4 regions of the Mesobacillus jeotgali genome follow, and region 2 is predicted to be linked to each of the others. Evidence: riboswitches for the same ligand, from Rfam matches in the RefSeq annotation. Region 2 holds a riboswitch; each other region holds the start of a gene.
The links. A riboswitch is a leader RNA that binds a small molecule or an ion and turns the genes downstream of it on or off. The one in region 2 is predicted to bind S-adenosylmethionine.

Region 1: linked by a shared signal. The riboswitch ahead of FOF60_RS20825 (methionine ABC transporter ATP-binding protein) and the one ahead of metK (methionine adenosyltransferase) in region 2 are both predicted to bind S-adenosylmethionine.
Region 3: linked by a shared signal. The riboswitch ahead of mtnW (2,3-diketo-5-methylthiopentyl-1-phosphate enolase) and the one ahead of metK (methionine adenosyltransferase) in region 2 are both predicted to bind S-adenosylmethionine.
Region 4: linked by a shared signal. The riboswitch ahead of FOF60_RS12180 (methionine biosynthesis PLP-dependent protein) and the one ahead of metK (methionine adenosyltransferase) in region 2 are both predicted to bind S-adenosylmethionine.

The regions. Positions count from the first base shown of each region.
Region 1 is NZ_CP109811.1:4,057,610-4,060,731, forward strand. Features, by position in the region: gene FOF60_RS20815 (MetQ/NlpA family ABC transporter substrate-binding protein) at 1-28, opposite strand, end outside; gene FOF60_RS20820 (methionine ABC transporter permease) at 43-711, opposite strand; gene FOF60_RS20825 (methionine ABC transporter ATP-binding protein) at 704-1,762, opposite strand; SAM riboswitch class I at 2,017-2,131, opposite strand; gene FOF60_RS20830 (O-acetylhomoserine aminocarboxypropyltransferase/cysteine synthase family protein) at 2,243-3,122, opposite strand, start outside.
Region 2 is NZ_CP109811.1:3,757,324-3,760,445, forward strand. Features, by position in the region: gene asnB (asparagine synthase (glutamine-hydrolyzing)) at 1-179, opposite strand, end outside; gene metK (methionine adenosyltransferase) at 475-1,677, opposite strand; SAM riboswitch class I at 1,963-2,104, opposite strand; gene pckA (phosphoenolpyruvate carboxykinase (ATP)) at 2,420-3,122, shown strand, end outside.
Region 3 is NZ_CP109811.1:1,531,972-1,535,093, reverse strand. Features, by position in the region: gene FOF60_RS07545 (2-hydroxy-3-keto-5-methylthiopentenyl-1-phosphate phosphatase) at 1-612, opposite strand, end outside; gene mtnW (2,3-diketo-5-methylthiopentyl-1-phosphate enolase) at 609-1,832, opposite strand; SAM riboswitch class I at 1,928-2,035, opposite strand; gene FOF60_RS07535 (pyridoxal phosphate-dependent aminotransferase) at 2,111-3,122, opposite strand, start outside.
Region 4 is NZ_CP109811.1:2,387,591-2,390,712, forward strand. Features, by position in the region: gene metC (cystathionine beta-lyase) at 1-522, opposite strand, end outside; gene FOF60_RS12180 (methionine biosynthesis PLP-dependent protein) at 519-1,634, opposite strand; SAM riboswitch class I at 1,809-1,922, opposite strand; gene FOF60_RS12185 (M4 family metallopeptidase) at 2,908-3,122, opposite strand, start outside.

The DNA of each region.
Region 1 (3,122 bases), 300 kb from region 2:
CTAATAATGCTAATAACCATTTTTTCAATTCAATTCTCTCCTTTATCTCTTATCTAATTTCCTGGTGAAGAAGTCACCTGCAAACTGGATTATAAACACAATAATCAAGATAATAATTGTGGCCATTAAGGTGACATCATTTCGGCTTCTCTGGAAACCTTCAAGGTATGCCAGGTTCCCAAGACCGCCTGCGCCAATGACTCCGGCCATTGCTGTGTAACTGACTAGCGCAATCGCCGTTACCGTAATACCAGAAACCAAAGCTGGCATCGATTCTGGAAGCAGCACCTTCCAGATAATCGTCGTCGTCTTGGCACCCATGGACTTGGCTGCTTCAATGACACCTTTATCAATCTCACGCAAGCCGATTTCTACCATCCTTGCGTAAAATGGCGCCGAACCGATAATCAGAGCAGGTAGGGCAGCATTTTCCCCAATCATCGAGCCAACGATAATTTTTGTAAAAGGAATCAGAAGTACGATCAAGATAATGAATGGGATCGACCTAAAAATATTAACAACTGCGCTCAATACTAAATTGACAGGTTTATTTTCCCAAATATTTCCCGGGGATGTCAAAAAAAGCAGCAGTCCGAGGAGTGCTCCAAGGATAAAGGTAGCCACTACAGAAATGGCACTCATGTACAGTGTCTCAACTGTCGCTTCCCACATTCGGTCCCAGTTGACATTTGGAAACAATGTCTCAGCCATTCGAAATCACCTCCACGCCGACTTCATGCTGGCCGATATACTCGATTGCCCGGGCTACTTCGCCCTCTTCACCATCAAGATGGATGAACAAAGTTCCATACGAACCATCTTGTGTCTGTGAAATTTTACCCTGAACAATATTGACCGTTATTGAAAACTCACGGATCAAGTTGGTGATCAACGGCTGTTCTGTCCCTTCACCTACGAATGTGAGCTGTACAACGCGGCCATGTGGATAGCGCTCCAGTAAATGGTCAACAGTTTCTTTTGTTTCTTCAGGTTCTGTCACCTGCTGGACGAATCTTTTCGTAATCGGCTGCTGAGGATTTTTAAAGACTTCCAGTACAGGTCCTGTTTCAACAATCTTTCCGCCTTCCATTACAGCGACTCGATGGCAAATTTTCCTGATAACATGCATTTCGTGGGTGATCAGGACGATTGTCAGGCCAAGCCTTTTATTGATATCAACTAGGAGATCGAGAATTTGGTCAGTCGTCTGCGGATCAAGTGCTGAAGTTGCTTCATCCCCAAGGAGTACTTTCGGGTTATTGGCAAGCGCCCTAGCAATTCCGACCCTCTGTTTCTGGCCGCCGCTCAACTGGGACGGATAAGCATCTCCCCGGCCTTCAAGACCTACTAATGTGATCAATTCTTTTACCCGTTTCTCTCTCTCTGCTTTTGCCACTCCGGCAATTTCAAGCGGAAACTCGATATTCTCCGCTACAGTCCTTGACCATAGCAGATTGAAATGCTGGAAAATCATGCTGATTTCCTGGCGAGCCTTGCGCAGATCTGCTCCCTTAATCCTGGAAACTTCCCTTCCGGCTACCACTACAGAACCTGATGTTGGGATTTCCAGCCCATTCAGCATGCGAATCAAAGTACTTTTGCCGGCACCACTATAACCGATAACTCCATAGATTTCGCCTTCCTTGACTTCAAGGTTGACATCATCGACTGCCTTAACATCCCCCTTGTTGGAAGGATAAATCTTTCTGGCATTCTTTATCGTAATCAATTGACTCCCCCTCTTTGCAACCGAGTATTCCATACTTATTAAAACCGTTTAATTTCCCTGAAAATAAGAAGGTTATCAATCTAGTTTCCCATTCCCTAACCAAAAAAATTCAAACTCAGCAAAATCGGGCAATGGGCTCTTATCCTAAACGGGAAAATTGTACTCTTGTGATAAAATCTTTTCGGACAAGCTTTTTAGCTATAACTTTTTAAGCATTTATTCGAAAAGAACAAAATAAAAGCCTTCCTGCAAGTGAGCAGAAAGGCATAATAATAGTGGATTCCTTTCTCTCATCTGCCAAAGCGATCTGCTTTGTGTGAATTGGCACCATTTCAGCAAGCAATGCTTACTGACGGTTGCCGGGCTTCATAGGGCACTTCCCTCCACCTCTCTTGATAAGAGCACGCTATTAAATTATCTAATCGGTTTTAAGTTACGAGTGTGATTGTAGCACGGATTAAAAAAGGGTGTCAATAAAATTATTTTCAAATATTTTCTGGAAGGTTATGGATTTTAAATTCCAGCAGGGACTCCAGGTACTCCGGTCGCTTTTTCGATCGCCTGCTCCAGGTCTTCAATGATATCTTCCACATTTTCAATCCCGACGGAAAGGCGGATTAAATCCTCAGGAACCCCAGCTGCTTTAAGGCCTTCTGAATCCAGCTGCTGATGGGTTGTGCTTGCAGGATGGATGATCAGGCTTTTAGCATCGCCGACATTTGCGACATGGGACCATAATTCTAGTGAGTTGATCAGCTTTGCTCCGGCTTCCCTGCCGCCTTCAATCCCAAAAATAACTACTGACCCGGCTCCCTTTGGAAGGTAGCGGTCTGCGAGGTTTTTATCAGGATGAGACTCATGGCCAGGATAGCTTACCCAGGTAACAGCAGGATGAGACTCTAGGTAATCTACAATTTTTCGTGTATTGGCGATATGCTCCTTCATGCGTACATGTAAAGTTTCGATGCCAAGGTTAAATTGGAAGGCGCTCTGCGGACTGATTGCCGGTCCCAGGTCACGCAAAAGCTGGACTCTTGCCTTAACGATATATGCGGCAGCTCCGATTGCTTCACTATAGACAATGTTATGATAGCTGGAGTCCGGCTCATTAAAGCCTGGGAATTTAGCTGAACTCCAATCGAACTTTCCTCCATCCACAATAATCCCGCCCATGACTGTCCCGTTCCCTAACAGCCACTTGGTTGCCGAGTGGATGACGATATCAGCTCCATGGTCAATTGGCCGGCAAAGATATGGTGTCGCAAAAGTGTTATCGATGATCAGCGGCACACCTGCTTCGTGGGCAACTTCGGCAACAGCTTCAATATCCAGGATCCTGAGACTCGGATTGCCGATCGTTTCTGCATAGACTGCTTTGGTTTTCGGAGTTATT
Region 2 (3,122 bases):
GCCTCAAGGTCGATGATGCTCAGACGGCGGAAGCCGAATTGGATATGCTCATCATAGAAATATCCATCATCATCAGGACCGCGATGGGTGATGATGTCATTCATATTTTTAAACAGCTGCTTATCATCGCCGCTGAATTCCTGTGCATTTTCATGTACACAACCGATAAAGCCACACATTATGTACTTCACCTTCTCCATTTCAGAAAAAATTTAGTTTTGCGCTGATTTCCGCTCTAGGCGCGATTTTTATAACAAAGAACCTAATAGAAATGCATCTTTCTAAAAACATACCATCTAATACTATCATTAAACGCAAAATTTTTGCAGTAAAATCTAAGGGAAATTTAAGGTAATACTCTATTTTACACCTTTTGAACCAGGTGCAAACCTGATGGGTTTTTGAGTGTTCCCTGATTAGACGGCAAATAATAAAGGGAGTTACATATTTCTATGCAACTCCCTTTGTACTTTTTTATTTTCCTAGTGCTTGAGTGCGAAGTGCCTCAGCCTTGTCTGTACGTTCCCATGGAAGGTCAACGTCAGAACGGCCAAAGTGTCCATAAGCAGCTGTCTGCTTGTAGATTGGCTTGCGCAGGTCAAGCATATTGATGATTCCGGCAGGACGAAGGTCGAAGTTGCTTTCTACAACGTCGATCAAAACATCTTCGCTGACTTTGCCTGTTCCGAAAGTATCAACTGAAATCGATACCGGACGAGCAACACCGATTGCGTATGCAAGCTGAACTTCAACTTTTTCAGCTAGGCCGGCAGCTACGATGTTCTTCGCAACGTAACGGGCAGCATATGCAGCTGAACGGTCAACTTTAGTAGGATCCTTACCAGAGAATGCACCTCCGCCATGGCGAGCGTATCCGCCGTAAGTATCAACGATGATCTTGCGGCCAGTAAGACCTGCATCACCCTGTGGTCCGCCGATTACGAAACGTCCAGTTGGGTTAATGAAGTATTTTGTATTTTCGTCGATCAATTCTGCTGGTACAACAGGCTTGATGACATGTTCTTTTAGGTTGCGCTGGATTTGCTCAAGCGAAACTTCTGGATGGTGCTGAGTTGAGATAACGATAGTATCGATGCGGACTGGCTTGTCGTTCTCATCGTATTCAACTGTCACCTGAGTTTTTCCGTCCGGACGAAGGTATGGAAGGATCTCTTCCTTGCGAACTTCAGTCAGGCGGCGGGAAATCTTGTGAGCCAATGAAATCGGCAGAGGCATAAGCTCTTTCGTTTCGTTGCAGGCAAAACCAAACATTAAGCCCTGGTCTCCTGCACCGATTGCTTCGATTTCTTCATCAGACATTTGTCCTTCACGTGCTTCAAGTGCCTGGTCAACACCCATCGCGATGTCTGCAGACTGCTCGTCGATTGAAGTCAAAACTGCGCAAGTTTCAGAGTCAAAACCATACTTCGCGCGAGTGTAGCCAATTTCCTTGACTGTTTCACGAACAATTTTCGGAATATCTACGTATGTAGATGTAGTGATTTCGCCTGCAACTAGTACAAGGCCTGTCGTAACTGATGTTTCAGCAGCAACACGTGCATTAGCATCTTTTGCAAGGATCGCATCCAAAATCGCGTCAGAAATCTGGTCGCAGATTTTATCCGGATGGCCTTCTGTTACTGATTCAGAAGTGAACAAACGGCGTTTGTTTGACATCTGAGTTCCTCCCTCATGTATAAAAATTGATCGAGGCTGTCCCAATACAGACCTCGGGTTGATACGGTACTCATTCCCTATGTAGTATGAAATAAACGCTGAGTTTTTATTAGAAAAATTTGTTTAGGATTCATGGTGGATTTCTCTTTTCCTAATTTCACCCACGGGAGCAATGACACCTAAGAAGGCAGTCCAGCAGCATTTTCATGCATCGGACAGAAAAAAGCAATATAAAAAACCTCTCCAATTACGAGGAAAGGTTTTTGCTTAAATCCGCGCCTTTCGCTCTTATCGTTCAAGGGCAGTTCCCTTGCGTCAGGTTAGCACCTTTGCCCGGAAAAAGATCAGCATTCCAAAGGCTGTTTTTTCACGTCTGCAGGTTGCTGGGTTTCATTGGGCCTGTCCCTCCACCAGCTCGGGATAAGAGAGTATCCGTTCAAGTCCAAATCATAACGAAACTATAATTGCATGTCAATGGTTTTTTCGGTAAATTTGTCGATAGTTGTTGAAAGTTTTCTTGGAAAATAAAGTCGATTGTTAATGAAAGTTTTTATGTAAAATAAAATCGGCCCGAAAGCATCTTTTCGCTTGACTATATAAAGAAAGAATTATATAACGCAAGTTAGGTACAAGGTAATTTTTCGAGTCATTAGTATAGATTAATTAAACTAATGTGTTATACTAATAACGAGATGTAAACACTTACAAATTATTAAACTTTTAAAAAGGAAGGTATTCTCCGATGAATGTTGTAGGAATATCAAATGAACTTTCAGCTTTATTAAAAGGAAGCAATGTACAGGTGCAGTTATCCGTTCCCCAGCTTGTTGAAAAAGTCCTGAACCGGAACGAAGGGCTCCTGACTTCAACTGGTGCAGTCAGAGCGACTACTGGTAAATATACTGGCCGTTCACCTAAAGATAAATTCATTGTCGAGGAAGAGTCCGTGAAGGATAAAATTGACTGGGGTTCTGTCAACCAGCCGATTTCCGAGGAATCTTTCACAAAACTATATAATAAGGTATTAAATTTCCTTAAAGAAAAAGAGGAAGTATTTGTATTCAAAGGATTCGCTGGTGCTGACAAGAAATACCGCCTGCCAATCCAGGTCATCAATGAATACGCCTGGCACAATCTTTTCGCACATCAATTGTTCATCCGTCCAACTGAGGAAGAGCTTGTTGACCACGAATCTGAATTCACGGTCATTTCAGCACCGACTTTCAAAGCGGATCCAGAGGTTGATGGAACAAATTCCGAAACATTCATCATCGTTTCCTTTGAACAGCGCGTCGTGTTGATCGGCGGAACAGAATATGCAGGTGAAATGAAGAAATCGATTTTCTCCGTGATGAACTACCTGCTTCCTGAAAACGGCATCCTTTCCATGCACTGCTCTGCAAACGTGGGACGCGAAGGTGACGTTGCCTTGTTCTTCGGCTTAT
Region 3 (3,122 bases), 2.2 Mb from region 2:
CGTTTCAAATGGTCTATGTGCAATTGCCCACTCTTCGCATTTATCCTTCAAGTAATCTCTAGCCAGTACAAAGTCTGCTTGCTTGGCAGCTTCCAAATCTGTTACGGAGTCCCCGATGACGATTTTATAAGCATCTCTTTGATCTATCCTTCTCATGATTGATGGTTTGCAGCAGCCGCAATCATTTGAACACTGATCATCACAGCTGTTTGGCCATTCAATTTTTATCGTTTCTCCGGTAAAATCTGAACCGTTGCAGTAAATGCCTGTTATCGGTCCGAATGGTTCAATGATGGGTTCGAGAAAAAAGTCTATACCGCCGCTGACGATGTAAACAGGAATCCCTTCCTCACGGGCAAAATCAAGAAACTCCTGAAAACCCGGGCGGATCCTGGCATTCTGTACAGCAAATTGAATAATTTCTTCCTTCTTGGAGACCGGCAGCAGGGAAAACATTTTCCCTACTCCTTCCCGGATTGAAATACTGCGGTCAAGCACTGCTTCTTTTATTTCATCCCAGCCGTCAGAACCGAATTCTTTCATGATCGCTATGATATTGTCCTTTTCGGTTACTGTCCCGTCAAAGTCACAAAAAATTACCGGCTGTCTCACTTCGCCACCGCCTCTGACGACCCCCAAAGAGCAATAGCCGTTTTCAACTCATCATGCTCAAGGGCGCCTTCTTCAAGTGTTTTTCCTTGAAGAACGGTATCAATTGCCTGTCTGAATGCCTTGCCGCCGCCCTGTGCTCCACCAGGATGTCCATGGACGCCTCCACCAGCATTTATGATTGAGTCCACACCGAAATCTTTTATAAGCAGCGGTACCATTCCAGGATGTATGCCTGCTGATGGTACCGGGAATGTCCTTTTGAATTGATCCTCAGCAGTCAGTGCCTCGGCTATTGATAACGCCTGCTGCTTTTCGAGCGCTACACTTCCATAAGGTGACGGGAACAGTGAGAAGTCAGCCCCGGCATAGCGGAGTAATTTTCCCAGAAGCAAAGAATGTGAAAAACCATATTCATCAGCCGATGTCAACGCACCGCTTACTGCAGGGTGAGCCATGATCGGGATGCCAATTTCATCATCTTCCCTTAGTTCTTGTAAAACATCCAAGCCATAGGCAAATACATTGAACAACAGTGCATCGGCTCCCAGTTCAGCCGCTTTTCTTGCTTTGTCCTTCAACTGTAAGGTTCTTCCTGTAAGATTGGCAGCATATAGAGTTCGGTGCCCAGTAGATTCATAGACTTCTTCGAGGACCTCTTTACCAAGAGCGATCCTATTTTCAAAAGGTGTAAGCTCATTTTCAAACAGGATTTCGTCGTCCTTGATCAGGTCAACTCCTCCAAGGCTTTGTTCTTTAAGCTGTTTTAGCAGAAAATCCATATCACGTCCGATGACACCTTTGAAGATACTCATGAGCAATGGGCGGTCGTGGACGCCAAGCTTGTTCCTGATTCCTTCAATCCCAAAGCGCGGACCAGGAAAGTCTTTCTTTAATTCTTCTCCAAATTCAAGGTCGATAAGTTTTACCTTGCCATCAAGCGAAAGTTTTCCAAAAACTGTTGTAAGAATGGCTGGCAGGTCAGGTGAAAAGTTCAGGGCTGGATAAGCGATTTTGATTGTTGCCACAGTTTCTGAATTGTGGTCCAGGCTTGAACCTTCAACAGAAACCACTCTCCCCTTATGCTTTTTTAATTGTTTTTGATCCAGTTCCGGCAAGTCAGTCCATGAACCCACTGTTAAGCCAAGCGCGATTCCCTCTGCTTTCTTTTCGGGGTTATGTTTGGCGTCATGGACTATATATGTCGCTGTAATTTCACTCATGAAGATCAATCCCTTCAGTACTTATTGAATTCAGTTGTAATTTGGGCATAAAAAAACCTCTTCACAAAGAAGAGGTTAGAAAATACACTAAACTCTTCTCATCTTTCAGCTTTCGCTGCAAGAATTAGCACCGTGCCCAGCTAAATGCTGGATCGGTTGCCGGGCTTCATCGGGCTCGTCCCTCCGCCTGCTCTTGATAAGAAAATAATTTAATCAAGTTATTTAATTGGTTAAAGTAAATTTGTTAATTAGGATTATGTCAGGTTCGCAATTCAATGTCAACTATTTTTTTTGAATATTTCCAAGCTTTCAATTCTGCCGACTGCTTCACGCAATCTTTCTTCCGAAGTCAGCAAGCCAACCCTCACAAACCCTTCTCCATGTTCACCGAACCCTACACCTGGCGCAACTGCTATATGTGCTTTTTCCAGCAAGTAATCCGCGAATTCGACCGAAGTGAATGGTTCAGGGACCTTCAGCCAGGCAAAAAACGAGCCTTTTGGAGCAGTCACCTGCCAGCCAATATTCCTAAGGCCGTCAATGAGTACATTTCTCCTAGATTCATATAAATCATTTAGCTCAGCCACACATGCCTGCGGTCCCATCAAAGCTTCTGCCGCTGCCTCCTGGACAGCACCAAACAAGCTGACATACATATGGTCCTGCAGCAAGTTGATCGCAGCAATTACACTTTTATTCCCTGCCGCAAAGCCAACACGCCAGCCAGCCATATTATATGTTTTTGACAGAGTATAAATCTCAATGCCTACTTCCCTCGCGCCCTCGGACTGTAAAAAACTTTGCGGGCGGTTCCCGTCAAAGCCAATTCCTCCATAGGCAAAATCGTGAACTACACAAATTTCATTTTTTCGTGCCATCTCGATGGTTTGATCAAAAAATTTCTTATCGGCCACTGCACCCGTCGGATTATTTGGGTAGTTGAGGAACATCAGCTTTGCTTTATCCAATTCGTCTTCACTTAATTCAGCATAGTCAGGCAAAAAGTCATTCTCTTCCCGGAGTGGCATCGTCACCATCCTTGCCTTTGCCAGCTCGACACCAGACCAATAGTCAGGATAGCCGGGGTCAGGAACGAGAACCGTGTCTCCAGGATTCAACAGGCATTGAGGTATTTCTACCAGGCCGGCCTTACCTCCAAATAGGATGGCAATTTCCTCTTCCGGGTTAAGATCGACCCCGTATTCCCTTTTGTAAAATGCTGCTGCAGCTTCTTTTAAGGAGCGCAATCCTCTGAAAGGCGAATACTTATGATTAACCGGATTATCCGCA
Region 4 (3,122 bases), 1.4 Mb from region 2:
ATTGTCAACAAAGGTAAGAGCGCCGTGTTTCTTCGCTATTTCGCTAATCGCCTGAATATCTGTCACCTTTAATAGCGGATTAGAGGGAGTTTCAGCATATAGCAATGCAGTATTGGGCCTAATTGCACGCTCTACCACGTCAAGGTCGGTCATATCCACAAAAGTGTGCTCAATACCAAAACGGTTCAGTACCTGTGTAACCATCCGGTAGGTGCCGCCATAAACATCCTCGGTTACGATCACGTGGTCACCTTGAGAAAGAAGCAAAAAGGCAGTTGAGATAGCTGCCATCCCGGATGAAAAAGCAAAACCCCGGACACCGCCCTCCAGCTCGGCGGTTATTTCCTCAAGTGCCTCTCTGGTGGGATTAAGACTGCGGCTGTAATCATATTTTCCAAATTTGTCTGCCGACGGCTGGTGGAAAGTTGAGGCGTGCTGGATTGGCACGCTTACTCCACCGGTTGCAGGATCGAACTTATGCTTGTTATGGAGCAATTGGGTTTCAAATGTATATCTGCTCATATTGCTTCAGCCTCCTGGCTTGCTTTTTGGAAAGCTTCATCCAAGTCTTTTATCAAATCCGCCACATTTTCGATTCCCACAGAGAATCGCAGCAGTCGGTCACAAACCCCGGTTTGTTCACGAATTTCAGCTGGGATATCGGCATGTGTCTGAGTCGCAGGGTAGGTAATGAAACTTTCTACGCCACCAAGGCTTTCTGCAAAAGTAATGGTAGATAGACTTTTTAAAAACGGATTCACCATGGCAGGAGAGTGTACTCTGAATGAAATCATTCCGCCTCTGCCGGGATACAAGACATCCTTCACAGCATGATGATTCTGTAAATAATTCATCAGCTCCCTGGCATTTTGTTCATGGCGTTCCATCCTTAATGCCAGTGTTTTCATCCCGCGGATGAGCAGCCAGGAATCGAACGGACTTAACACCGCACCTCCGCCATTATGATGAAGGAAGAGGGAATCACATATCTGCTGGCCCCTGGCAACGATGAGCCCGGCAAGAACATCATTGTGACCTCCAAGATATTTAGTTGCACTGTGGATCACGATATCTGCACCTAAAGTCAATGGTTTTTGCAGAAGGGGAGTGTAGAAGGTATTATCAACAATCAGCAGAATGCCGTTCTCTTTTGCGATGTTTGCGATGGCTTCAATATCAGCCTGCTCCATCAGAGGATTCGTCGGCGTTTCTACAAAAAGAGCCTTAGTCCTATGATTTATTGCGGATTTGATTTCGTTTACATCGGCCATGTCAGCATATGTACTATTTAATCCCCACTTTTTGAAACCCTGCTCGAGAAGACGGTAAGTTCCCCCGTATAGATCCTTCGAAACAATCCATTCATCTCCGTGCTCGAATAATGACAGAACTGTCCAGATTGCTGCCATTCCGGAGCTGCAGGCAAAACCGCGGTCTCCATCCTCCAGGTCTGCAATCGCCTTTTCAAGGATTTCGCGAGTAGGATTGCCCGTGCGGACATAATCATAGCCGCTGGATTGCCCAATCCCTTCGTGACGGTAGGCTGTCGTTAAATAGATTGGTGGATTGACCGCACCTGTTGATGATTCACTCCTGTTGCCAAGCTGTGCTAGCTTTGTTTCGATTTCTGCCAATTTATTCACTCCTATTGGTTATAGTCAGATGGCAGTTTTTGTTTTATGAGAAAAGACGAGATAATCGACTTAAAAAGGGACTTGTTCGACAATGATCCAGAAAGTCAGTGTGAGATCCCTAATAAAACAAAAAAAGCCTTCTTAAGAAGAAGACTTTACAGTTAGTAGCCATTCTTCTTATCTGCCAAGTTTCAAGAACTTGCTGGAATTAGCACCTTTTCAACAAAAATATAGTTGAAGGTTGCTGAAGCTTCACAGGGCCAGACCCTCAGCTTCTCTGGATAAGATTTAATATTATTGAATTATTAAATTTCTCTAAATATTACATCTGATCATGTTCAATGTCAATCATTTTAATTTAATGCGGTGAAGTATATATGCATAAGGTGTAAGATTAATAGAAGTATCTGGCAAGGCAAAGTAATTTTTTTTGACAGCTTTTTAGTGGATGAGGGCAAAGCTTTTAAGATTCCGGAGGTTTTATGACAGCTTTTCTGGTTCCGAAGCCAAAGCTGTCATGATTCCGATGTTATTGTGACAGCTTTTCTGGTTCCGAAGCCAAAGCTGTCATGATTCCGATGTTATTGTGACAGCTTTTCTGGTTGCAAGGCCAAAGCTGTCACGATTCCGGTGTTATTGTGACAGCTTTTCTGGATCCGAGATCAAAACTTTCACGATTCCGATGTTATTGTGACAGCTTTTCTGATTGCAAGGCCAAGGCTGTCACGATTCCAATGTTATTGTGACAGGTTTTCTGGTTCCGAGGCAAAGCTGTCACGATTCCGATGTTTTATGACAACTTTCCAGGTTACAGGCCAAAGCTGTCACGATTCCGATGTTATTGTGACAGCTTTCTGGTTCGAGGCCAAAGCTGTCACGATTCCGATGTTATTGTGACAGCTTTCTGATTGCAAGGCCAAAGCTGTCACGATTCCAATGTTATTGTGACAGGTTTTCTGGTTCCGAGGGCAAAGCTGTCACGATTCCGATGTTTTTATGACAACTTTCCAGGTTACAAGGCCAAAGCTGTCACGATTCCGATGTTATTGTGACAGCTTTTCTGGTTGCAAGGCCAAAGCTGTCACGATTCGAATGTTATTGTGACAGGTTTTCATGATTAGCTGCCAAAGGTGTCACGATTCCGTACCCTCAATCCCGCTTTAATCAAAATCAATATTCCGTTCTCTCATTAAAACGAGAAGGCGAGGGAGCAGCAGCATAAAAAGACTGGCTCACAAGAATAGATGAGCCAGTCTGACTAAATATAAAGTTATTAATATATTCCTACAGCATCAAATGCTTTATTGACAGCTTCAACTTCTGCAGAAGCCGCACCGTACAGGTCTTTTGCTGCTTGTACTGTTCCTGCTCGTGCCTGGCTGAAATTCGTGGAAGAAGTGTAATAGACTGTGTTTGCACGGTAGAAGATCGCTCCCATTTTATCTGTACCGATTCCTGGGACCGATACTCCATAATGTGAACCGCCTT